3 regions of the Bradyrhizobium sp. UFLA05-89 genome follow, and region 1 is predicted to be linked to each of the others. Evidence: riboswitches for the same ligand, from Rfam matches in the RefSeq annotation. Region 1 holds a riboswitch; each other region holds the start of a gene.
The links. Region 1 has a riboswitch for cobalamin ahead of SO139_RS10055 (ribonucleoside-diphosphate reductase subunit alpha). Riboswitches for the same ligand answer to the same signal wherever they lie in the genome.
Positions count from the first base shown of each region.

Region 1 (8,073 bases):
CAAGTCTGCTTGCGATAGCCCCTGGTATCACCGCCTTCATGATTTTGCGCGTCGCGCAGGGTCTGTTCATGGCTTCTGCGTTCACACTGACGCTTGCCTACCTCGGTGAGCAGTGCAGCGCGATGGATACCGGCGGAGCATTCGCCGCCTACATCACGGGTAACGTGGCCAGCAATCTGATTGGCAGACTGATCTCCGCCGCGCTTGCCGACAGTCTCGGCCTTGCCTGGAACTTCTATTTTTTTGCGGCCCTAAACCTCGCCGGCGCCGCGTTAGCCTACTTCTCGATACACCGCGTGCAACCGATGCAGTCCGTGGCCGCGAACGACTCACCAGTTCGCGCCATGCTTGAGCATTGGCGAACACCACGGCTGCGCGCTGGGTTCGGCATCGGTTTCTGCATTCTGTTCGCCTTTATCGGCACCTTCACGTTCGTGAATTTCGTTCTGGTGCGACCGCCGTTGTCGCTCGGCATGATGGACCTTGGCTTTGTCTACTTCGTCTTTCTGCCGTCCATTCTGACGACACTGCTCGCCGGAAAAGTCGCCGTTTGGCTCGGCAGTCGCATGACTGTCTGGATCGGCCTCGGCGTAGCCGCCGCAGGCCTTCCTTTGATGGTGACGTCTCATCTGCCTCAGGTTCTGACTGGAATGGTTCTGGTCGGCGTCGGGACGTTCTTTGCGCAGGCCGCTGCAACCGGATTTGTCGGTCAAGCTGCAGCCAAGAACCGTGGGATCGCGAGTGGCACCTATCTCGCCTGCTACTTTCTTGGAGGAGTAGTGGGAACCGCCCTTCTAGGCCGACTGTTCGACACGTTCGGGTGGATGGTCTGCGTGCTCGGCGTGGCCGGCGCGTTGGCCCTTGCCTCGCTGCTCACGGCGAGGCTGACGCCATCGCAGTGATGAGATCGCTGGCCGAGCATTCGTACCTGCTTCTTATGCTCATTTCGGCGATGCGGCGCTCCGCTCACGCAGACACTCGAGCTCATATCCGAAAAATCGTATGATTGGTAGCGGGGGAGCGACTCGCCCCCCGATAATCTTTCGCTTTGAAGCTCCGCATTCGAAGAGCCGGCTGCGCAAGCTTCCATGCCGGACAAAAATTCTTGTGAAATGGCATAGGCGTGCCCGCGGCGAGAACCCTCCTGTTTTTTTGTCGGCGAATACCGCGCGTCATCCTGCTGGTATTTGTGCTGGTATCGGCAACAACCGACGAAGAAAGGGCGTTGAAATTCAAATGGTTATGGCTCTAGGCAATTATCGGCCAGGGGCACCACGAAAAAAACTATAATAATAACAATAACTTAAGTCACTGGTTCGATTCCGGATTTTCTCGGGACAATTGTCGCGACGCATTGGAAATTCAAGCAAAATCCCACTACAATCGTCCGCTTTGCTGGCATTTTTGCTGGTATCGCCAAGCCAAACGCACCGCAGCGAATTTCGATATTCCGAACAAGAGAATTGAGCAGATGGCCCGCAAGAACGGTGGCGCGTGCCAGCGCGCTCCGAAATGCCAAACCTCTGATCGCGCGGATGTCTGATTTGCTCCCCCGCTATCCAAGTCTACGCCGCACAAGTAGTCGACGTGCACCAATGGGTCTGTGACCGGTCGGCTGTTAGCGCTGGCCGATTTGATTGTTGCTCTGAGATATCATGGGAGTTTGTGGGATTGCCCTCCGAGGCAAAAGTCACACGTTCGAATCGTGTCGGGCGCGCCAGTTTCTCCTTGTCTTACAGAACTATATGTGGGTCCAAGCTAAAACCGCCGAGCTGTCTCATTCGAGCGAGTAAGCTATGTTGCAAAGGCAAAGCGCATTGGTCGAATGGAAGCACACCTGCGTCAACAAGATGCAGAACAAGTTGCCAGCTTCACGGCCACCGCAATTAGCTAGTTTCATATACTCCCGAGCAACTACGCCTCTGCTCTGCTGATAAGGAAGATAAGACCGCCTAGTAGGCTCGTGCTCATTCCCAATTGAGTGCTCCGCCGTTCTGGTACTCGATGACCCGGGTCTCGAAGAAGTTCTTCTCCTTCTTCAGGTCCATCGCCTCCGACATCCACGGGAACGGGTTCTCGACCTCGGCGAAGACCGGTGCGAGTCCGATCTGGGCGCAGCGGCGGTTGGCGATGAAGTGCATGTACTGCTGGCACAGCGCCGCATTGAGACCGAGGAAACCGCGCGGCATGGTATCGCGACCGTAGGCAGCCTCGAGCTCAGCGGCATCACGGATCATGCCACGGATCTCGTCCTGGAATTCCGCGGTCCACAGATGCGGATTCTCGATCTTGATCTGGTTGATCACGTCGATGCCGAAGTTCAGATGGATGCTCTCGTCCCGCAGGATGTACTGATACTGCTCCGCGATCCCGACCATCTTGTTGCGGCGGCCGAGCGACAGGATCTGCGCGAAACCGGTGTAGAACCACATGCCCTCGAACACGACGTAGAAGGCGACGAGATCACGCAGGAAGGCGCGGTCGCTGTCGGGCGTGCCGGTCTGGAACGACGGATCATCCAGATGCTGGGTGTGCTTGAGAGCCCAGGCCGCCTTGTCGGTGATCGACGGCACCTCGCGGTACATGTTGAACAGCTCACCCTCGTCGAGGCCGAGGCTTTCCACGATGTACTGGAAAGTGTGGGTGTGCACCGCCTCCTCAAAAGCCTGCCGCAGCAGATACTGCCTGCATTCCGGATTGGTCAGATGACGGTAGATCGCCAGAACGATGTTGTTGGCGACCAGCGATTCCGAGGCCGCGAAGAAGCCGAGATTGCGCTTGATCGCGCGCCGCTCGTCCTCGGTCAGGCCGTCCCGCGACTTCCACAGCGCGATGTCAGCCTGCATCGAGACTTCGGTCGGCATCCAGTGATTGTTGCAGCCGGAGAGATATTTCTCCCAGGCCCATTTGTACTTCAGCGGCAGCAGCTGGTTGACGTCGGCGCGGCAGTTGATCATCCGCTTCTCGTCGACCGAGACGCGGCCGCCGGCGCGGTCGATCGACCCCAGGCCGGTCGGATCGACCGGCTCGAGCTTGAGCTGGGTCTGCGGACGCAGCGCCGTGGTGAGGGCTGGCGCGGCCGGAGCCGCCGCCGTGGTTTCAGTATCGGACCAATCAAGCATCGTCATTTCCTCACTGGCACGCTTCGCATTCGGGATCGTTGATCCGGCAGGCCTTGATGCCGTCGAGATCGGGCGCCGCCGCGGCCGGGATCATGATCGGCGCGTGCGAGGCGCCGCCCGATGCCGACACCGCGTTGAGCTTGCCGTCGGTGCCCTTCAGCGTCGATTTTTCGACATGCGTGGCGCTGCGCGAGCGCAGGTAATAGGTCGTCTTCAGGCCGCGCCGCCAGGCCAGCCGGTAAAGCGTATCGAGCTTCTTGCCGGAGGGATTGGCGATGTAGAGGTTGAGCGACTGCGACTGGTCGATCCATTTCTGCCGGCGCGCGGCCGCCTCGATCAGCCAGGCACTGTCGATCTCGAAGGCGGTGGCGTAGAGCGCCTTGAGATCGTCAGGAACGCGGTCGATCTGGCCGACGCTGCCGTCGAAATATTTGAGGTCGGAGACCATCACCTCGTCCCACAGTCCCCTCGCCTTCAGGTCGCGGACCAGGAACTCGTTCACGACCGTAAAGTCGCCGGACATGTTCGATTTGACGAACAGGTTCTGGTAGTTCGGCTCGATCGACTGCGAGACACCGCAGATGTTTGAGATCGTCGCGGTCGGGGCGATCGCCATGACGTTCGAGTTGCGCATGCCGCGGGAGGTGACCTTGTTGCGCAGGTGGTCCCAGTCGAGCGTCGAAGAGCGGTCGGCGTCGAGGCCGCCACGGGCGTCGGCGACGAACTGGATGGAGTCGAGCGGCAAAATGCCCTTCGACCACAGCGAGCCCTCGAAGCTCGGATAACGGCCACGCTCGGCGGCGAGATCCGACGATGCTTCGATGGCGTGGTAAGAGATCGCTTCCATACTGGTGTCGGCGAACGCCACGGCCGCGTCCGACGCGATCGGGATGCGCTGAACCTGAAGCGCCTCCTGGAAGCCCATCAAGCCGAGGCCGACCGGCCGGTGGCGCATGTTGGAGCGGCGCGCCTCCGGGATGGTGTAGAAGTTGATGTCGATGACGTTGTCGAGCATCCGCACCGCTGATGTCACCGTCCGCTTCAGCTTGGCCTGGTCAAGACCATTGGACCCAACATGGGCGAGCATGTTGATGGAGCCGAGATTGCAGACCGCGACCTCGTCGCCCGAGGTGTTCAGGGTGATCTCGGTGCAGAGGTTCGACGAGTGGATCACGCCCATGTGCCGCTGCGGCGAGCGCAAATTGCAGGGATCCTTGAAGGTGATCCAGGGATGACCGGTCTCGAACACCATGGTCAGCATGCGGCGCCACAGATCGGTCGCGCGGACCGTCTTGGACACCCGCATGCCGCCGGCCTTCGCCTTGGCTTCATAAGCCTCGTAAGCCGACTTGAACGCCTCGCCGTAGCGGTCGTGCAAATCGGGCGTCTCGTCCGGCGAGAACAGCGTCCACTCGCCGTCGGCATCGACGCGCTGCATGAACAAGTCCGGCACCCAATTGGCGGTGTTCATGTCGTGGGTGCGGCGGCGGTCGTCGCCGGTGTTCTTCCGCAGATCGAGGAACTCCTCGATGTCGACGTGCCAGGTTTCGAGATAGGCGCAGACCGCGCCCTTGCGCTTGCCGCCTTGGTTGACGGCGATCGCAGTGTCGTTGGCGACCTTCAGGAACGGGATGATGCCCTGGCTCTCGCCGTTGGTGCCCTTGATATGGGCGCCGAGACCGCGCACCGGCGTCCAGTCGTTACCGAGGCCGCCCGAATATTTTGCCAGCAGCGCATTGTCCTTGATCGACTTGAAAATACCGTCGAGGTCGTCGGAGACGGTGGTGAGGAAGCAGGACGAGAGCTGCGGGCGCAGCGTGCCCGAGTTGAACAGCGTCGGAGTCGAGGCCATGAAGTCGAACGACGACAGCAAATCGTAGAACTCGATCGCCTTGGCTTCGCGGTCAATCTCGCGCACCGCCAGGCCCATGGCCACGCGCATGAAGAAGGCCTGCGGCAGCTCGATCCGCTTGCCATGCTCATGCAGGAAGTAGCGGTCGTAGAGCGTCTGGAGGCCGAGGAACTGGAAGTTCAGATCGCGCTCGGGCTTCAGCGCCGCCGCGATCCGACCGAGATCGAAGCGGGCGAGCTCGGGATCGAGCAACTCGGCGGCGATGCCGGTCTTCACATAGGCCGGGAAGTATTCGGCATAGCGCGTCACCATGTCCGCCTGTGAAGCGGATGTCGGCACGCTGTGGACGTAGGACAGCACCTCGCCGCGGAGCTTGTCGAGCAGCAGGCGCGCACTGACATAGGCGTAGTTCGGCTCCTGCTCGACCAGCGTGCGGGCGGCCATGATCGAGGCCAGCGCCAGTTCGTCCTGGCTGATGCCATCGTAGAGATTGCGCGTGGTTTCGGCGAGCACGGGCGCAGCGGAGACACCGTCGAGCCCGGCGCAGGCTTCGCCGACGATCAGCGCGAGGCGCTTGCTGTCGAGACCGACGCGCGAACCGTCGGCAAGCGTAACGTGGAGTGCTGGGGCAGCGACGGGCACGGCCTGATGAGCAGCAGCTTCCTCCGCACGCTGGCGGGTACGTTCATCGCGATACAGCACGTAGGCGCGGGCCACCTTGTGGTGCTCGCTGCGCATCAACGCAAGCTCGACCTGATCCTGGACGTCCTCGATGTGGAAGGTGCGGCCCTCGCCGGCACGACGGTGCAATGCCGCGACCACTTCCGCAGTCAGTTGCTCGACGCTCTCGTGGACGCGGCGTGAAGCGACCGCGGTGTTTCCTTCCACGGCGAGGAAGGCCTTGGTCATCGCGACCGCGATCTTCGCCTGGTCGAACGGGGTGACCTTGCCGTTGCGGCGGATGATCTGCATGGCGGGCTCGCTGGGAACGGCAGCGAGCGACTCTGGACGCAACTGGATGATGGGAGCGGAGACAGTCTCCGCGTGGTGCATATTGGTAGACATCAAGGGCCCCGTGATGCGCGCGTTATGTTTGAGCGGGGCAAGACGAGGACGCTGCAGAAACGCCGGCAACGGAGTGCCGACGGCGCATGCAAGCGACCGCCGGGACACCCCGCCCGTGGACGTTCAGTTGCGTCGCGGCAGGTCTCCTGGCTCGCAGGTCATAGCTTTCTCCCCGTCTTCCCGGCGCGAACAGGCACCAGTGACGATTGTTTGGGAGCAGCTCGCTGCTGACAGTTGCGGGGGCAGCGCCGGAATTCCGCACCTCAGGCGCGGTTCACCGGCTTCCCTCTTAGCCACTAAATCTTGCGATCCAGCGGAACCGTGACACCCATATGTGGTGATATTCGCGGCGAAGTGTCAATGATCGATTAACGCGTCGGCCGGTTTTTGTCTGTGGAATGCGGGAATTTCACAGCTATCCACCGACATCCCGCGATTCGGCGGCTGCGCGCAATCAGTTCCGTTACGGGGTTTTCGCGGGGAATGGGGAATGCCAATTCATCGTGCTTGGCGAATCAGGCGGGAGCAACCGAACGGAGGTCGTCGCGTCGCCGCCTTCGTCGTTCACGTCGAAATCGCGCGTCGCCGCCCAAGCGGATTGAGCAGGCGAACGATCTCGCAGGCTGCAACAAGACCGACCAACCAGGCGGCGCTGCGCAGCCCAATCCGTGTCACTATGGCGAGAGTGAAGGCGCCCTCGCCGCCCAGGAACGGCGTCATGGCGAACAGAGTGAGCTCATAGGCCGCGTAGGCACAAACCAACGTGACCGCCAGAACCACAGCCGTGTGGTTCTGCGGGAGCGCACCGAGAATGGCTGACGAGACAGCGGTAGCGGCGAGCGCCGCTGCCCCGATCGCGAAGCCCCAGGCGATCGTGTTGGCATCGACCGGATAGTGCAGCACGCCAAATCCGATCGCCTGATTGACCAGCCATGCACCCGTGACGACGAGGAGTGCCGGACGCAACCGCAACAACGCGGCTGCAACGACTGCGAAGGCCGCAAACGGAGTCGCGCAGGCAAATACGAAGCTTGCCAGCGCACAGGCCGTCACCAGCAGACCGAAGGCGAACATCGGAGCGTTGCGCGGCTCAACCGGGTGCAAACGAAAGCCGTCAGCGGCGGCGGGCAGAACGTTGAAGGCCATTGGAAAATCTCCTCTCCTGCAATTGTAGCGACATCTGTTGCTGCGGGACAGCCTTTTGGCGGTCAGTGAAGGGCATCCATGGGATTTTCGGGCTCGGCAAGGTCGATCCGGTCATACGCGGCGAGCCATTCGATGATCGTCTGCGACAGCGGTCCGGCCGCGGCCAACTGCCGAAGCGTCACCCGAACGGTCGCGCGGCCGAGGCGGTCGTTCCGAACGGTCAGCGCATCAGGGTCTCGCCCCGCCATCACGGCCGCCATGATGTCTCGCTTGAGCGCGACGGACCCCGGCTCGCCATATTGCTCAAGGAAGGTCTGGAATGCCGCTTGATGTTGCGTCCGAAATTCATGCTTTCGACCGAATTGATCGCGAAGCGGATGCGCCGGATAGAAATGGGCGCAGGGAACCCAGCCGTCCGGAACCGGCTCCGTTGCCGCGTGCGTCCGACCATGCGCAAGCAGCTTCGGCAGGACATGCGTGTGTGGCCCGTCGGGACTGCGACCATCAGGTGGCGGGATCGGCTGGAACACCTCGGCCCGCCCGACTCGGCTGATGAAAACGCGGTGCGGATTGGCAGCGAGAATGATGCGCATCGCATCGTTCCCCGGCGCAAACACCGATCGGCCGACTCTTTCACGGAGCGCCGCAACGACGTGCCGATCTGCTATGCGAATGCAAGCGTCGATCTGCAATGTGCCAAGGCCGAGATCAAACAGGATGCCGCTGCGATCCCTGCCTCGCAGAGCATCGTCGTCGGCTCCGACCTCCGTCAACGTGGTACGCCCGTGCATCCCACACGAGCCAAGCGGAAGACACAGCGCCACGCGATGACTCCAGCTCTCGCTCGTCGGCGATTCCGAGGCGAACAGGCGCAGCTTTGGCGTTGAC
Region 1 covers NZ_JBANBA010000014.1:7,862-15,934, forward strand. The annotation lists gene SO139_RS10040 (MFS transporter) at 1-902, shown strand, start outside; tRNA gene SO139_RS10045 (tRNA-Ser) at 1,598-1,720, shown strand; gene SO139_RS10050 (ribonucleotide-diphosphate reductase subunit beta) at 1,968-3,122, opposite strand; gene SO139_RS10055 (ribonucleoside-diphosphate reductase subunit alpha) at 3,133-6,039, opposite strand; cobalamin riboswitch at 6,159-6,378, opposite strand; gene SO139_RS10060 (hypothetical protein) at 6,604-7,185, opposite strand; gene SO139_RS10065 (DUF6925 family protein) at 7,248-8,073, opposite strand, start outside.

Region 2 (8,073 bases), on a different contig from region 1:
CCGCCTGGTTCAGCAGGCCTGCGGCATCGCGAAACCTGCGCGCCAGCGCATTGTCGGGCACGATGCCGAGGCCGACCTCGTTGGTCACGAGGATCACCGGGCTCTGTTGCCTGCGAAGTGCAGCGGCGAGCAGCGCTGCCTCGTTCGACCAGTCGCGGCCGGCATGGAGCAGGTTGGAGAGCCACAGCGTCAGGCAGTCGACGAGCCGTGCCCCGCCGCCGTCGGTCGCATCGAGCGCCGCCACGAGATCGAGCGGCGTCTCGCGCTCGATCCACTCGTCGCCGCGGCGGGCGCGATGGTGCGCGATCCGCTCCGCCATCTCCGCATCGAGCGCCTCCGCGGTCGCGATGTAGACGGGCCGGCCGGGAAAGCTGCGGACGCGCGCCTCGGCGCGACGGCTTTTCCCGGACCTCGCCCCTCCCGTGATCAGGACAACCGCCATGAAACCTCCCGTTCTGACCCGCACTAACCACCAAACGGGTGCAAAGACAAAGCCGAAATCGGCGAGGAGGGGCTTGCGCTGTGACCCAAATCTTGCGCATCAGGGCATGCGAGGAGATGTGACGTGGGATTTGCCGGTGCGATGGCGGTAGCGATGACTGTGGATGCCATCTGGGGATGGCCCGCCGCATTGTTCGCGCGGATCGGCCATCCCGTGACCTGGATCGGCAGGTTGATCGCTCTGCTCGATCGCAACTGGAACAGGTCCAAAGATGCGCCCGAGGCGCGGCGCATGGCCGGCGTCGCCGCCGCACTTCTGGTGATCGCGTTGTGCGCCGGCATCGGCTGGATCGTGCAGAGCTGGCTCGTTCCCGGGTGGAGCGCCGTCCTGCTTGGGGTTCTGGCCTGGCCGCTGGTCGCACTGCGCTCGCTCCACGATCACGTCGCTGCCGTCGCGCAGCGCCTGCAGTCGGGCGATATCGACGCGGCGCGGCTTGCGGTCGCAGAGATCGTCGGCCGCGATCCCGCGTCCCTCGATGAGGCCGGGATTGCGCGTGCGGCGCTCGAGAGCCTCGCAGAGAATGCTTCCGACGGCATCGTGGCGCCGGTGTTTTGGGGCGCGCTGCTCGGCCTGCCCGGCATCCTTGGCTACAAGGCGATCAACACGCTTGATTCCATGATCGGTCATCGCTCCGAGCGTCACCTCTGGTTCGGCTGGGCAGCCGCGCGCATCGACGACGTCGCCAATTTCATTCCGGCGCGGCTGACGGGCCTGTTGTTCGCGCTGGTGACGGCGCACCCTTGGGCGCCCTTGTCCTGCATGTCGCGCGATGCAAATCGCCATCGCTCGCCGAATGCCGGCTGGCCGGAAGCGGCAATGGCGGGTGCGCTCGGCGTGCGCCTGAGCGGGCCGCGCAGCTATCACGGCGCTGTGACCGAGGAGCCCTGGCTGAACGCGGGCGCGCGCGATCCGCTTGGCGCTGACATCCGGTTGGGCCTGAAACTCTACGTTCGCGCGATGCTGCTGCTGGGCGGCTTACTCGTAGCATTGGCATTGGTTTGAGGGGCGGCGATGCGCGAGCATGGTGGCAATCTCGACTCCGCGATGCAGCGTTTCGGCGGGCGCATCAAGGACTGGATCGATCTGTCGACCGGCATCAATCGGCAGCCTTACGCGGTGGGCGAGATCGAACAGCACGCATGGCGTGCGCTGCCGTCGCGATCCGAGATTGAAGCGCTGCACGAGGCCGCGCGGCAGGCCTATGCAACGCAGGCGCCGCTGCTCGCCATGGCCGGCGCGCAGGCGGCGATCCAGTGTCTGCCGAGTTTGTCGCGCAAGGGCCGCGCGCGCATTCTCGCGCCGACCTACAATGAATATGCCGCGGTGCTTTCTCCGGTCGGCTGGGACGTTGCCGAGGTCTCCAATCTCGACGCGCTCGCTGGTGCCGATCTCGCCGTCGTCGTCAATCCCAACAATCCCGACGGTCGGCAGCATGACAAGGCCGATCTGCTTGCAATCTTGCCGCGCGTCGGTCGCCTCGTGATCGATGAGAGTTTTGCCGATGCGCTGCCCGAACTCTCGCTCGCGCCCGAAGCTGGCCAGGGCGGCCTCCTGATCCTGCGCTCGTTTGGCAAGTTTTACGGATTGGCAGGCTTGCGCCTTGGCTTTGTGCTCGGCGCGGAAGCGGACATTGCAACGCTCGTAGCGATGGCGGGGCCGTGGCCGGTCTCAGGCGCTGCGATCGCCGTCGGTCGGCGCGCGCTGCTCGATCGCGAATGGGCCAGCGCAACGACGGCGCGGCTCGGCCAAGACTGCGCACGTCTCGATGCCATGGCGACTGCGCAAGGATGGCGGCTGATCGGCGGCACGCCACTGTTTCGTCTGTACGATGTCGGTGATGCGCTTGCCGCGCAGGATAAGCTCGCGCGCGGCCGGATCTGGTCGCGCGTCTTCAGCCAGCAGCCGAATTGGCTGCGCCTGGGCCTGCCGGGCGACGAGAGGGAATGGGCGCGTCTTGCGTCAACGCTCTCCAGTTGACCTTCAGCGCGCCAGCGCGAGCAGGCCTTCGACGTCGAGATGGGCCTCGATGTGATCGGCGAGTGCGTCGAGCGCGCTCTCGACCCTTGCGCCGTATGGCTGGTCTGTCGTGGGAATATCGAGCTGCGCGAGGAACGCCTTGCGGAAACCGTCCGACGTGAACAGCCCATGCAGATAACTGCCGTGCACGCGCCCATCGCTGGAGATGGCGCCCTCCGGTGCACCATCGAGCATCGCGAAGGGACGCGCGCGATCCGGCCCATCGGTGCGGCCAATGTGAATCTCGTAAGCGTCAATCGGCTCGCTGGTCCCGGCATGGCGCGCGGTGACGCGCGTCAGCGTTTTTTGCGGCGACATCACCGTCGTCACCTCAAGAAGGCCGAGGCCGGCTGTCGCGCCGGTCGAGCCCTCGATGCCTTCGGGATCATCCACGCTGCGGCCGAGCATCTGGTAGCCGCCGCAGACACCCAGCACGTGCCCGCCGCGGCGGTGATGTGCGAGGAGATCGATGTCCCAGCCTTGCGCGCGCAGGAAGGCGAGGTCGCCGCGCGTCGATTTCGAGCCAGGGATGATGACGAGCTGTACGTCGCCCGCGATGGCTTCGCCGGGACGGACCATCACGAGGTCAACGTTTGGTTCGAGCTTGAGCGGATCGAGATCGTCGAAATTGGCGATCCGCGACAGCGCCAGAAACGCGATCTTGCATCTGCCGGGCCTTCGCGCGTCGCCCAATCCCAGTGCATCCTCGGCCGGCAATTCGCCGGCGCGGTTAAACCAGGGCAGCACGCCAAAGCCGCGCCAGGATGTCTTGTCCTGGATCAGCCGGTAGCCGTCGTCGAACAGCGTGGGATCACCGCGGAACTTGTTGATGACGAACCCCTGGATCATCGCGGCATCGTCAGGATCGATCACGGTCTTGATGCCGACGAGCTGCGCGATGACGCCGCCGCGGTCGATGTCGCCGACCAGCACCACCGGAACATCAGCCTTGCGGGCAAAGCCCATATTGGCGATGTCGGCCTTGCGCAGATTGACTTCGGCCGGGCTGCCGGCGCCTTCGACCAGCACGAGATCGGCGCGCGTCTTCAGCCGTTCGAAGCTTTCGAGCACGGCGCCCATCAGCGTCGGCTTCATCGCCGCGTAGTCGCGGGCGCGCGCGGTGGCGATGCGCTTGCCTTGGACGATGACTTGCGCGCCGACATCGGTCTCGGGCTTGAGCAGCACGGGATTCATGTCGGTGTGCGGCTCGACGCCGGCGGCGAGCGCCTGGAGCGCCTGCGCGCGGCCGATCTCTCCGCCATCGACGGTCACCGCCGCATTGTTCGACATGTTCTGCGGCTTGAAGGGAAGCACGCGCAGGCCGCGGCGCTTTGCGGCACGCGCAAGGCCCGCGACGACGAGCGACTTGCCCACGTCCGAGCCCGCTCCCTGGATCATCAATGCGCGCGCCATCGAAGTCTCAGAACTCGACGCCGGCTTGTGCCTTGATGCCGGAGCGGAACGGATGTTTCACCAGCGTCATCTCGGTGACGAGATCGGCGATCTCGATCAGCTCGTCCTTGGCGTTGCGTCCGGTGAGGACGACATGCGTCAGCGGCGGCTTCTGCGTTTTCAGGAAGTCGACGACCTCGGCAATATCGAGATAGTCGTAGCGCATTGCGATGTTGATCTCGTCGAGCACGACCATGCGCAAATTGGGGTCGAGGATCAGCTCCTTCGCCTTCTCCCAGCCGGCCTTCGCCGCGGCGATGTCGCGGGCGCGGTCCTGCGTCTCCCAGGTAAAACCTTCGCCCATGGCGTGGAACTGGCAGAGATCGCCAAAATGCCCGGTGAGCAGGCGGCGCTCGCCGGTATCCCAGGCGCCCTTGATGAACTGGACGACCGCGCAAGGGAAGCCATGCGCGACGCAACGAACGATCATGCCGAAGGCGGAGGAGGACTTGCCCTTGCCCGCGCCGGTATGGACGATGATCAGCCCCTTTTCGCCGCTCTTGGTCGCCATGATCTTGTCGCGGGCAACCTTCTTCTTCGCCATTTTCGTGGCATGCCGGGCGTCGGTGTCTTGCACCGCTGGGGTATCCGGTTCAGGCGTCATCTGAAATGGTCCTTCGGCTTGACAAGTGGCGGCCATGGGCAAATGGTGGGCCAGTGTTGGTTCCTGTCCTACGACAGGCGAAGAGGGAATGCGATAGGGCTCGAATCGGCAAGATTCGTGTTCGAAAAGCAGCCGCCCCCGCGACCGTGACCGGAGAGATGCCCGAAGCCACTGATCCCATGGGATCGGGAAGGCGGGGATCGAAGGGAAATACCCTGCTCCGCAAGCCGGGAGACCTGCCAGCGCGACTGTTTTGGACCGGCGGACGGGGTGTTCCGCGACGGGGAAACGGACCCTCTTTCGAGCGGTTCGTGCGCCTCATCGCCTCCCGCAGATATCCTGGAAGGGGCGATGGCCGTCACACTTCACGTTTGTATCACCTGCCGCGCCGGGCAGACACCCGGCGAAGGTGAAGCCACGCCCGGCGCACGGCTGCATGCCGCGATCCTCGAGGCCGGCGTGCCCGAGGGCGTCAACCTGGTTCCCGTCGAATGCCTCTCGGCGTGTAGCCAGGGCTGCTCGGTCGCACTCAGCGCGCCGGGCCGATGGTCCTACGTCTACGGCCGCCTGTCGGATGCCAATGCGAACGATGTGATCGCAGGCGCTTCGGCTTACGCGGCTGCGCCCGACGGCATCGTGCCATGGCGCAGCCGCCCCGAAATCTTCCGCAAGCAATCGCTTGCCCGCATTCCCCCCATCGCCGTCGTGCCGGAGGCCGCCGAATGAACACGCTCGCAAAAGTCCCGGTCACGGTCGTCACGGGTTTTCTGGGATCAGGCAAGACGACGCTGATCCAGCATCTGATCAGCAATGCCAACGGCAAGAAGCTCGCGGTGCTCGTCAACGAATTCGGCAGCGAAGGTGTTGACGGCGAGATCCTGAAATCCTGCGCAGATGCCAATTGCCCGGAGGAAAACATCGTCGAACTCGCCAATGGCTGCATCTGCTGCACCGTGGCCGACGATTTCATTCCGGCGATGGAGCAACTGCTCGCACGTCGGGTGAGGCCGGATCATATTCTGATCGAAACGTCGGGGCTGGCCTTGCCGAAGCCGCTGCTGAAAGCGTTCGACTGGCCGGAGATCCGCTCACGCATCACGGTCGACGGCGTGATTGCGCTCGCCGACGCCGAGGCTGTCGCGGCCGGACGCTTCGCGCCCGATCCGGCTGCGGTGGAGGCGCAGCGCGCGGCGGATGAGAATCTCGATCACGAGACGCCGCTGTCGGAGGTGTTCGAGGACCAGATCGCCTGCGCCGATATCGTGCTCCTGACCAAGGCCGATCTTGCCGGCGCGGCGGGACTCGAAGCAGCGAAGGCGGCGATCGCGGCGGAAATGCCGCGCCCCGTTCCAATGCTGCCGGTCGTCGACGGCGCGGTGGACTTGCGCGTGATCCTCGGTCTTGAGGCGGCGGCCGAAGATGATCTCGCCGCGCGCCCCTCGCATCACGACGGCGAGGACGATCACGAGCACAATGATTTCAACTCCGTCGTGATCGATCTGCCTGAGGTCGTCGACGTCGAGGCGCTGATCGCCTCGGTGCAACGGCTGGCGCGCGAGCAGAACGTGCTGCGCGCAAAGGGCTATATCGCGGTCAAGGGCAAACCGATGCGGCTGTTGCTGCAATCGGTCGGCGAACGCGTGCGGCACCAGTTCGATCAGCCCTGGGGCGTGCGTCCCCGGCAATCCAAGCTGGTCGTGATCGGCGAGCATGGCGACATCGACGAGACCGCGATCAAGGCAGGACTTGGTATCTCAGGGCTTGGGATCTGATGCACGTCGTCTTCCGCGAGAGCCGTGGTCTGGAAGAGACTGCGACGCCAAGGGACATCGGCCAGGATCCGGCCGATCTCGTGGTGCTCTCGTTCTCGGACTCAGATCTCGCCGCGTTCGCGGCTGGTTGGCGGCGAGGGTGCGCGAGCCTGCCGTCGCTGCGGCTGGCGAATCTCGCCGAGCTGCGTCATCCGTTGTCGGTCGACACCTATATCGAGCGGACGCTGTCGCAAGCGCGCGGCATTCTGCTGCGCCTGATCGGCGGCGAGTCCTATTGGGCGTATGGGCTTGCAGCCCTGCAGCAACTGGCGAAGGACCGCGGCATCGCGCTTGCCGTGTTGCCAGCGGATGGTCGCGACGATGAACGGCTGGATGCGTTCTCGACCTTGCCGGTCTCGACGCTCAGACGGCTGAAAGTGCTCTGCGACAAGGGCGGACCGGTCGCCGCACAAGCCGCGATCGCGCAGCTTGCGCTGGCCTCGGGTCTCTATGCGGGACCGGTGGTAGGTGAGATCGAGGTTCCCGAGATTGGATTTTACGAGCCGGGAAGCGGCGTTGTCGGGGCGCTGCCCGACCCCGGCGGAAAACCTCGCGCGATCGTGACCTTCTATCGCTCTTATCTCACGGCCGCCGATACTGCGCCCGTCGATGCGCTGATCGCAGCGCTGCGCGAGAGAGGTTTCGAAGCCTTTGGTGTCTTCGTTACATCGTTGAAAGCGCCCGGCGTGGCGGATTGGCTACGCGCACTGTTTGCACAATGTCTGCCAGCGGCCATCGTCAACGCGACGGCGTTCTCTGCGCTTGGCGATGACGGCACGACGCCGTTCGATGCTGCGTCATGCCCGGTCTTCCAGGTCGCGCTCTCCACGGCACGTCGTGAGGACTGGGCCGAGTCGCTCCGCGGTCTCTCGCCGGGCGATCTTGCGATGCACGTCGTGCTGCCGGAGGTCGACGGCCGCGTGTTTGCGGGCGTGGTGAGCTTCAAGTCGGCTGGCGAGCGCGATCCTGATCTGCAATTCGCGCATCTCGCCCATCGGCCGGACGAAGAGCGCATTGCCGCCGTCGTTGCGCGCGTGGCGGCCTGGCAGCGGCTCGCGGAGAAGCCGGCAAGCGAGAAGCGGCTGGCGATCGTGCTCTCCAACTATCCCGGTCGGCCGCACCAGATCGCCCACGCGGTCGGGCTCGATGCGCTTGCGTCCGTCGAGGCGCTGCTCTCTGATCTCAGCGAAGCTGGCTTCGATGTTGAACCACAGAGTGCTCTCGGCGATCACTTGCTGAAACAGGAATTGACGTGGAGCGCAGCCGATTATCGCGCGGCGCTTTCCCGCCTTCCGCAGGCATTGCAGGACGATCTGGCCCGCGCCTGGGGGCCGCCGGAGAATGATCCGAGCTGCCGCGGCGGCGCATTTCATTTCGCGGCGATCAGAAGCGGCAAGGCTATCATCGCGGTGCAGCCGGAACGTGGCTATGTCAGTCACCGCGACGCCGACTATCACGATCTTTCGCGCACCCCGCGCCATGCCTATGTCGCGTTCTATCTCTGGCTCCGGCAGCAGGGCATGGACGCCGTCGTGCACATGGGCGCGCATGGCACGCTGGAATGGCTGCCGGGGAAATCCGTGGCGTTGTCGTCGTCCTGCTGGCCCGAGGCGCTGATCGGCGGTCTGCCTGTCGTCTATCCCTTCATCGTCAACGACCCCGGCGAGGCCGCGCAGGCCAAGCGGCGC
Region 2 covers NZ_JBANBA010000051.1:41,086-49,158, forward strand. The annotation lists gene cobU (bifunctional adenosylcobinamide kinase/adenosylcobinamide-phosphate guanylyltransferase) at 1-442, opposite strand, end outside; gene cbiB (adenosylcobinamide-phosphate synthase CbiB) at 566-1,504, shown strand; gene cobD (threonine-phosphate decarboxylase CobD) at 1,514-2,479, shown strand; gene SO139_RS24800 (cobyric acid synthase) at 2,483-3,931, opposite strand; gene cobO (cob(I)yrinic acid a,c-diamide adenosyltransferase) at 3,939-4,574, opposite strand; cobalamin riboswitch at 4,615-4,832, shown strand; gene SO139_RS24810 (DUF1636 family protein) at 4,926-5,300, shown strand; gene cobW (cobalamin biosynthesis protein CobW) at 5,297-6,346, shown strand; gene cobN (cobaltochelatase subunit CobN) at 6,346-8,073, shown strand, end outside.
Region 2: it holds a riboswitch for cobalamin, as region 1 does, so the genes downstream of both, SO139_RS24810 (DUF1636 family protein) here and SO139_RS10055 (ribonucleoside-diphosphate reductase subunit alpha) in region 1, are expected to answer to the same signal.

Region 3 (8,073 bases), on a different contig from region 1:
TTTCGAAATGTTTCCCGCGCGGTCCACGCGGATGAAGAAGAACGGCACACCGCGCGCGGACGGCCGCTGCAGCGTGCTCAGGCGATGGCAGATCGTCTCGAAGCCGACTCCAAAGACTTCACCGAGCATGTCGATGTCGTAGCGCTGCACCTTCGCTTCGGCCAGGAATCGCCCGTAGGGCATGATTAGCGCGCCCGCGAAATAGTTGGCAAGCCCGATGCGTGTGAGCCCGCGCGTCTCCTGATTGGTAAATCCCGCAGCATCGACGAGCGCACCCAGTTCGCGATCCAGGCTGAGCATCGCAATCTGAGTCGCGAGCTGGAACGCGCGCTGCCCGGGTTCGAGCCTGCGCGAAAGATGCAGCGTCCTGTTCTGCGGATCGTAACGGCGATGGACATCGTCAGCCGCGTCACCGATCAGGACCGTGACGTCGAATTTGGCCCGGAGGTGGTCGCTCAGAATGGCGGGAGTGATCGCGTCCGACGGCGCCAAGTCCTGCGCCAGACGTTCGGCAGCTTCATCGAGCTCGGCGATGTAGTTGTGGCGCGCATAGAAAAAATCGCGCACCTCTTCGTAGGCCGTCGACGGAAGGATTGCCGTCTCAGCCTGCCGATCCTCGCCGAGCCGCGCCGCGAGCGCCGCACTTTGCTCGATCGCCTGCCGATAGCGGCGACTGATGCTGACCACGGCCCTCCCCAGCGCCGGCATGTTGAGCGCGAGCTCCCGCAGCTCAGCGGACGATATCGTCTCGCCGATCTCGGGATCGGACAGCGCCTCCCGCAAATCGGCGACGAGCCGGGCTTCGTCATCCTCCGAGAACAACTGAACGTCGACGCCGAAGGCGGCGTTGAGCTTGAGCAGCACAGCGATGGTGAGGGGCCGCTGATTGTTTTCGAGCTGATTGAGATAGCTCAGGGAAATTCCAATGGCCGAAGCGAGCGCCTGCTGTGTCAATCTGCGCTCCTCGCGCAGACGCTTCAGGCGCACGCCCATGAATGCCTTCTTCATCCGGCGTCCCCTGTCGACTTTGCAAACTTTGCAAATTCACGACCTCGGCTTCGCAAAGCTTCACCTTTTCAGTGCTATACGCGGGTTTTGGCTTTGCAGATATTGCGAACAGCAGACCGAGTTGCAAGGGTCCTTGAACAAGGGTCATCGGATATCGCGCCATGCAGGCCGCTCTCGAACCAGCCGCCGGACCCGAACGAGCCGACACGCTTCGTCGAGGTCGTCTTCCCCGAATAAGCCAACCATTTTGGCACCTTGTTCGGCGGCAACGCCCTGAGCCTGATGGGCAAGGCAGCATTTGTCGCGGCCAACCGCCGAGCCCGTTGTGCGGTGGTGATGGCGACCTCCGACAAGGTGCAATTCCACGAGCCCGTCCGCGTCGGCGAACTCGTCGAACTAACCGCGCAGGTCGAACGCCTCGGCCGTTCGTCGATGACGGTCGCGGTCGAGATCGTCGCAGAAGCGCTCGCCGCCGGCTCTCGTCGGATCGCCATGCAGGGCTCGTTCGAGATGGCCGCGGTCGACGCGGCCGGAAAGCCGACGCCGTCGATTCGCTCTCTTCCAACAACGCCTTGAGGATTCCCGATCGTGAAATCGCACAACGTCCGCACCTACAAGTCCTCCGAGCATCTGGCACGGGCGGACCAGCTCGCCTGGAAGATCGCCGAGGTCGCCTCTGATCCGGTCGCGGTCGAGCCGGCCGTGATCGAGATGATCGGCAACCGCATCATCGACAACGCCGCCGTTGCCGCGGCTTCCATTGCGCGTCGGCCGGTGGCGAGCGCACGCGCCCAGGCCGTCACGCACCCTTTCAAGCCCGGTGCAACAGTGTTCGGCTTGCCGCAAGTCCAGCGCATCTCGCCGGAATGGGCCGCCTGGGCCAACGGCGTTGCGGTTCGCGAACTCGACTTCCACGACACGTTCCTCGCCGCCGACTATTCGCACCCAGGCGACAATATTCCACCGATCCTGGCAGCGGCCCAGCACTGCGGCCTCGACGGCGCCGCGCTGATCCGGGGCCTTGCGACCGGCTATGAGATCCAGGTCAATCTGGTGAAGGGCATCTGCCTGCACGAGCACAAGATCGACCACATCGCCCATCTCGGCCCGTCGGCCGCCGCCGGCATCGGCACCGCGCTTGGCCTGCCGATCGAGACGATCTATCAGGCCGTACAGCAGGCACTGCATGTCACCACCACTACGCGCCAGTCGCGCAAGGGCGAAATCTCGAGCTGGAAAGCCTACGCACCGGCCTTTGCCGGCAAGATGGCGATAGAGGCGGTCGACCGCGTCATGCGCGGCGAAGGCGCGCCCTCGCCCGCCTGGGAGGGCGAAGATGGATTTATCGCGTGGCTGCTGTCAGGTCCGAAAGCACAATACGTCGTCCCCTTGCCGGAGAAGGGCGAGCCGAAGCGCGCCATCCTCGATACCTACACCAAGGAACATTCGGCGGAGTATCAGAGCCAGGCCCTGATCGATCTGGCGCGCCGGATGGGCCCGAAGATCGGTGATCCCACCAAGATCGAAAGCATCGTGATCCACACCAGCCATCACAGTCATTACGTGATCGGCACCGGCGCCAATGATCCGCAGAAGATGGACCCGAAGGCCAGCCGCGAGACGCTCGACCATTCCATCTTGTACATCTTCGCGGTCGCGCTCGAAGACGGCGGCTGGCATCACCAGAAGTCCTACGCCCCGGAGCGAGCGGCGCGTCCCGAGACCGTCGCACTGTGGCACAAGATCTCGACGGTCGAAGATCCCGCCTGGACACAGCGCTATCACAGCCACGATCCTAAGCAGAAGGCATTCGGCGGCCGCGTCGTCGTCACGCTCAAGGGCGGCTCCATCGTCAGCGACGAGCTTGCTGTGGCGGATGCGCACCCGCTCGGCGCGCGCCCGCTCGCGCGGCCGCAATATGTCGCAAAATTCCGCAGCCTCGCCGACGGCGTCATCGCACCGGCCGAGCAGGATCGCTTGCTCGGCCTGGTCGAGCGCCTGCCCGAGCTGAAGGCCGGCGATCTCATCGGGCTCACCTTCACCGTCGATTCATCGCAGCTCGGCGCTAAGGGATCGACCGGCATCTTCGATTGGTCGGGCCGCTAAGGCTAACTCAGCGCTTTCGTAAATCAAGGGATTGGCATCATGACGAACGAAGTGTCTTCAAAGCCGGCGCCCAAGAAATCGGTTGCGCTGTCCGGCATCGTTGCCGGCAACACCGCGCTCTGCACCGTCGGCCGCACCGGCAACGATCTGCACTATCGCGGCTATGACATCCTCGATGTCGCAGAGACCTGCGAATTCGAGGAGATCGCCCATCTGCTCGTGCACGGCAGCCTGCCGACGCCGGCTGAGCTTGCCGCCTACAAGGCCAAGCTGAAGGGCCTGCGCGGCCTGCCGAACGTCGTGAAGGCTGCCCTGGAGGCCCTCCCCGCCGCGGCGCATCCGATGGACGTTATGCGCAGCGGCGTCTCCACGCTCGGCTGCGTGCTGCCGGAAGCCTCCGATCACAATCATCCAGGCGCGCGCGACATCGCGGATCGCCTGATGGCCTCGCTCGGCTCGATGCTGCTCTACTGGCACCACTTCGCCCAGAATGGCCGGCGCGTCGACGTCGAGACCGACGACGACACGATCGGCGGACATTTCCTGCATCTTCTGCACGGCCGTAAGCCGTCGGACTCGCATGTCCGTGCCATGCATACCTCGCTCAACCTCTACGCCGAGCACGAGTTCAATGCCTCGACCTTCACCGCCCGCTCGATCGCCGGCACCGGAGCCGACATGTATTCGGCCATCACCGGCGCGATCGGCGCGCTGCGCGGGCCGAAGCATGGCGGCGCCAACGAGGTCGCATTCGAGGTGCAAAAGCGCTACGGTGACGTGGACGAGGCCGATGCTGACATCCGCCGCCGGATCGCCGCCAAGGAGGTCGTGATCGGGTTCGGCCACCCCGTCTATACGATCGCCGATCCCCGCAACAAGGTGATCAAGGAGGTCGCACGCCGCTTGTCGCACGAGGCAGGCTCGATGAAGATGTTCGAGATCGCCGACCGGATCGAAGCCGTGATGGCCGAGACCAAGAAGATGTTCGCAAATCTCGACTGGTTCAGTGCAGTGTCCTATCACATGATGGGGGTGCCGACCGCGATGTTCACACCACTGTTCGTGATCGCCCGCACGTCGGGGTGGGCTGCCCACGTCATCGAGCAGCGCATCGACAACAAGATCATCCGGCCGTCGGCAAATTATGTCGGCCCGGAGAACCTGATCTTCGTGCCGCTCGCACAACGCAGCGGATTGCGCTCGTCGATCCGCGCCGCCTGAGGAACTGCCAGATGCCCTATCTCGTTGCCGCCGATCTGCCACAAGAGGCCGCTGGCCTCCGCTTCCGCGCGTTGCTGAAGCGGCCAGGCATCCTGAGACTTCCCGGCGCACACAACGGCATGGCGGCGCTCCAGGCCAAGACAGCCGGCTTCGAGGGGCTGTATCTCTCGGGCGCTGCGATGACAGCATCGATGGGTCTGCCTGATCTCGGTATCATCACCGTGGATGAAGTCGCCTTCTTCATCCGCCAAATCGTCCGCGCATCGGGCCTGCCCCTTCTCGTCGACGCCGACACCGGCTACGGCGAGGCGCTCAACGTCATGCATGCCACGCGCGTGTTCGAAGATGCGGGCGCGGCCGCGCTTCATCTCGAAGACCAGGTCCTGCCGAAGAAATGCGGCCATCTGAACGACAAGAAGATCGCCGATGCACATGACATGGCGGCCAAGGTCGCAGCCGCGGCGAAAACCCGTCGCAATCTCGTGATCATCGCCAGGACTGATGCTGCCGCAAGCGAAGGCCTCGACGGGGCGGTCGCCCGCGCCAAGCTTTACATGGAAGCGGGGGCCGATGCGATCTTCCCCGAAGCGCTCAACACTGCCGAGATGTTCCGCGCCTTTGCCGAGCGCATGCCCGGCGTGCCTCTGCTCGCCAATATGACCGAGTTTGGAAAGACGCCGTTCTTCACAGCCGCGGAGTTCGAGGCGATGGGCTACGCCATGGTGATCTGGCCCGTGTCCTCGTTGCGCGTGGCAAACAAGGCGCAAGCAGAACTTTATGCTGCGATTTCGCGCGATGGTGGCACGCATAAGCTCGTCGACCGCATGCAGACGCGTGCGGAGCTCTACGCCACGATTGGACTGCACGACTACGAGGCACTGGATTCATCGATCGTAAGAACGGTCGTTCCGGCCGGTATGCCACAGCGCAAGTGAACGGCGAGAGGTTGACGGCACCCCATCGATGCAGATAATCGAAAACGTCGAGGTTCTCCGGGTCCCGCTTGATCTGGAGCTAAGAGGGAAGCCGGTGCGCTCCCGGTCCGTTCGGACTGAAGCAATGCCGGCGCTGCCCCCGCAACTGTAAGCGGCGAGCTCGCATCCAATCGTGTCACTGAAGCGAAAGCTTCGGGAAGGCCCGGGTGCAGGCGACGACCCGCGAGCCAGGAGACCTGCCCCGACAACATAATCGTCCACGGGCGGGGTGTCCCGGTGGTACGCCAAGCAGCTGCCGCATCTGCGGCTGCCCTGCCTGCGTCCGCCATGGCCTTTTGCCCCCACCACAATGGGGTTAAAGCTATGACTTCTCTTTCACTTCCAGTCGCAACACTCGGCACGCCCCGCATCGGGCCACGCCGCGAACTCAAGCTCGCGCTCGAAGGTTTTTGGGCCGGCAAGATCAGCGAGCAGCAGCTTCTCGAAGCCGCAGCCGGACTCCGTGCTGCCAACTGGGCACGCCAGAAATCGCTCGGCGCAACCATCATCCCGTCGAGCGATTTCTCGCTTTACGACCAGGTGCTCGACACCAGTGTCATGGTTGGCGCCATCCCCGATGCCTACGGCTGGAAGGGCGGCCTGGTCTCGCTCAAGACCTATTTCGCGATGGCACGCGGATCACAGGGCGACGCACACGACGCGAGTTGCGGTCACGCCCATCATGGCCATGGTGCAACAGCGCAGGAAATGACCAAGTGGTTCGACACCAACTACCACTACATGGTTCCGGAATTTCACAAGGGCCAGACCTTCAAGCTCTCCTCGCGCAAGGTGATCCAGGAGTACGATGAAGCCAAGGCGCTCGGCTATCAGACCCGTCCGGTGCTGGTCGGTCCCGTCACCTTCCTGAAGCTCGGCAAAAGCCATGACGCGGCGGTCGATCCGATCTCGCTGCTCGATGGCCTGCTGCCCGTCTATGTCGACGTTCTCCAGGAGCTCGCCAAGCGCGGCGCTGAATGGGTCCAGATCGACGAGCCTTGCCTAGTGCTCGATCTCAATGAGATCGAGCGGAACGCACTCCAGCGCGCCTATGCGCGCTTCGCCAAGGACGTGCCCAACGTCAAGATCATGCTCGCCACCTATTTCGGCGCGATTGGCGACAACCTTGCAACCGCTCTGGCGCTCCCGGTAGCCGGGCTGCACGTCGACCTGATCCGCGCGCCGCAGCAGCTGAGCCAGGTCGAATCCGGCGCCCGCGCCGACCTCGTGATCTCGCTCGGTGTCATCGACGGCCGTAACGTCTGGCGCTCCAACCTGTCGGCGCTGATCGACCGCTACAAGCCGATCATTGCCAGGCTCGGCGCCGGCCGCGTGCAGATCGCGCCGTCCTGTTCGCTGCTGCATACGCCGATCGATCTCGAGCTTGAGACCGGCCTCGATCCCGACGTCAAGAGCTGGCTTGCCTTCTCGGTGCAGAAGATCGCGGAGCTGTCCACGCTAGCGAGGGCCCTCGCAGGCGATGACAGCGTCGCCGATGCCCTCGCCGCTTCGGACAAGGCCGCGAAAGCCCGCCAGATCTCACCCAAGATCCACGACGCGGCGGTCGCCAAACGCATGGCGGCGATCGACGACGCCATGCGCCGTCGTACCAGCGCTTTTGCGAGCCGCGCGGAGATCCAACGCAAGCGCTTTGGCCTTCCGGCCTTCCCGACGACGACGATCGGCTCGTTCCCGCAGACCGCGGACGTGCGCAATGCCCGCGCCGCGCATGCCAAGGCAAGCTGACCGACGCACAGTACGAGCAGTTCCTCAAGGAGGAAACCGCCCGCACGGTGCGCTGGCAGGAGGAGATCGGGCTCGACGTGCTCGTCCATGGCGAGTTCGAACGCAACGACATGGTGCAGTATTTTGGCGAGCAGCTCTCCGGCTTCGTCTTCACCCGGTATGGCTGGGTGCAGTCCTACGGCTCCCGCTACGTCCGCCCGCCGATCCTGTTCGGCGATGTCTCGCGGACAATGACGGTCGACTGGTGGCGCTATTCGCAGTCGCTGACGAAGAAGCCGATGAAGGCGATGCTCACCGGGCCGGTGACGATCCTGAACTGGTCATTCGTGCGCGACGATCTTCCGCGGAGCGACACCTGCCGGCAGATCGCGCTCGCGATCCGCGACGAGGTTACCGACCTCGAACAGGCCGGAGCGACCATGATCCAGATCGATGAAGCCGCGCTTCGGGAGGGTCTGCCGCTGCGTCATTCCGAGTGGAACACCTATCTCGACTGGGCCGTGGAGAGCTTCCGCATCTGCTCGACCGGCGTCGCAGACGCCACGCAGATCCACACCCACATGTGCTATTCGGAGTTCAACGCCATCATCGACGCGATTGCGGCCATGGACGCCGACGTCATCTCGATCGAGACGTCGCGCTCGAAGATGGAGCTGCTCGATGCTTTCACCAGCTTCAAATATCCGAACGACATCGGCCCGGGCGTCTACGATATCCACTCGCCGCGCGTCCCCGAGACCAGCGAGATGCGGGATCTCATCACGCTGGCCCGGAAGCGACTGTCGGACTCGCAGCTCTGGATCAATCCCGATTGCGGCCTGAAGACCCGCAAATGGGAAGAAGTTCGACCTGCACTCGTCAACATGGTCGCCGCCGCACGCGAATTGCGCAAGGCGTCTTGATGCCGACGTAGCCTTACCTCCCGTTCCTGCACGGAGACTGCCGATGCGCTTCTGGATCAAATGCACCCGTTTTGGCGGCGGCAAGCCCTATCACGTCAATTTCTCGTTAATCGGCG
Region 3 covers NZ_JBANBA010000044.1:1,034-9,106, reverse strand. The annotation lists gene SO139_RS22625 (short-chain fatty acyl-CoA regulator family protein) at 1-1,008, opposite strand, end outside; gene SO139_RS22620 (acyl-CoA thioesterase) at 1,264-1,584, shown strand; gene SO139_RS22615 (MmgE/PrpD family protein) at 1,597-3,114, shown strand; gene prpC (bifunctional 2-methylcitrate synthase/citrate synthase) at 3,154-4,335, shown strand; gene prpB (methylisocitrate lyase) at 4,347-5,270, shown strand; cobalamin riboswitch at 5,304-5,528, shown strand; partial or broken gene metE (5-methyltetrahydropteroyltriglutamate--homocysteine S-methyltransferase) at 5,634-7,957, shown strand; gene SO139_RS22595 (hypothetical protein) at 8,001-8,073, shown strand, end outside.
Region 3: it holds a riboswitch for cobalamin, as region 1 does, so the genes downstream of both, metE (5-methyltetrahydropteroyltriglutamate--homocysteine S-methyltransferase) here and SO139_RS10055 (ribonucleoside-diphosphate reductase subunit alpha) in region 1, are expected to answer to the same signal.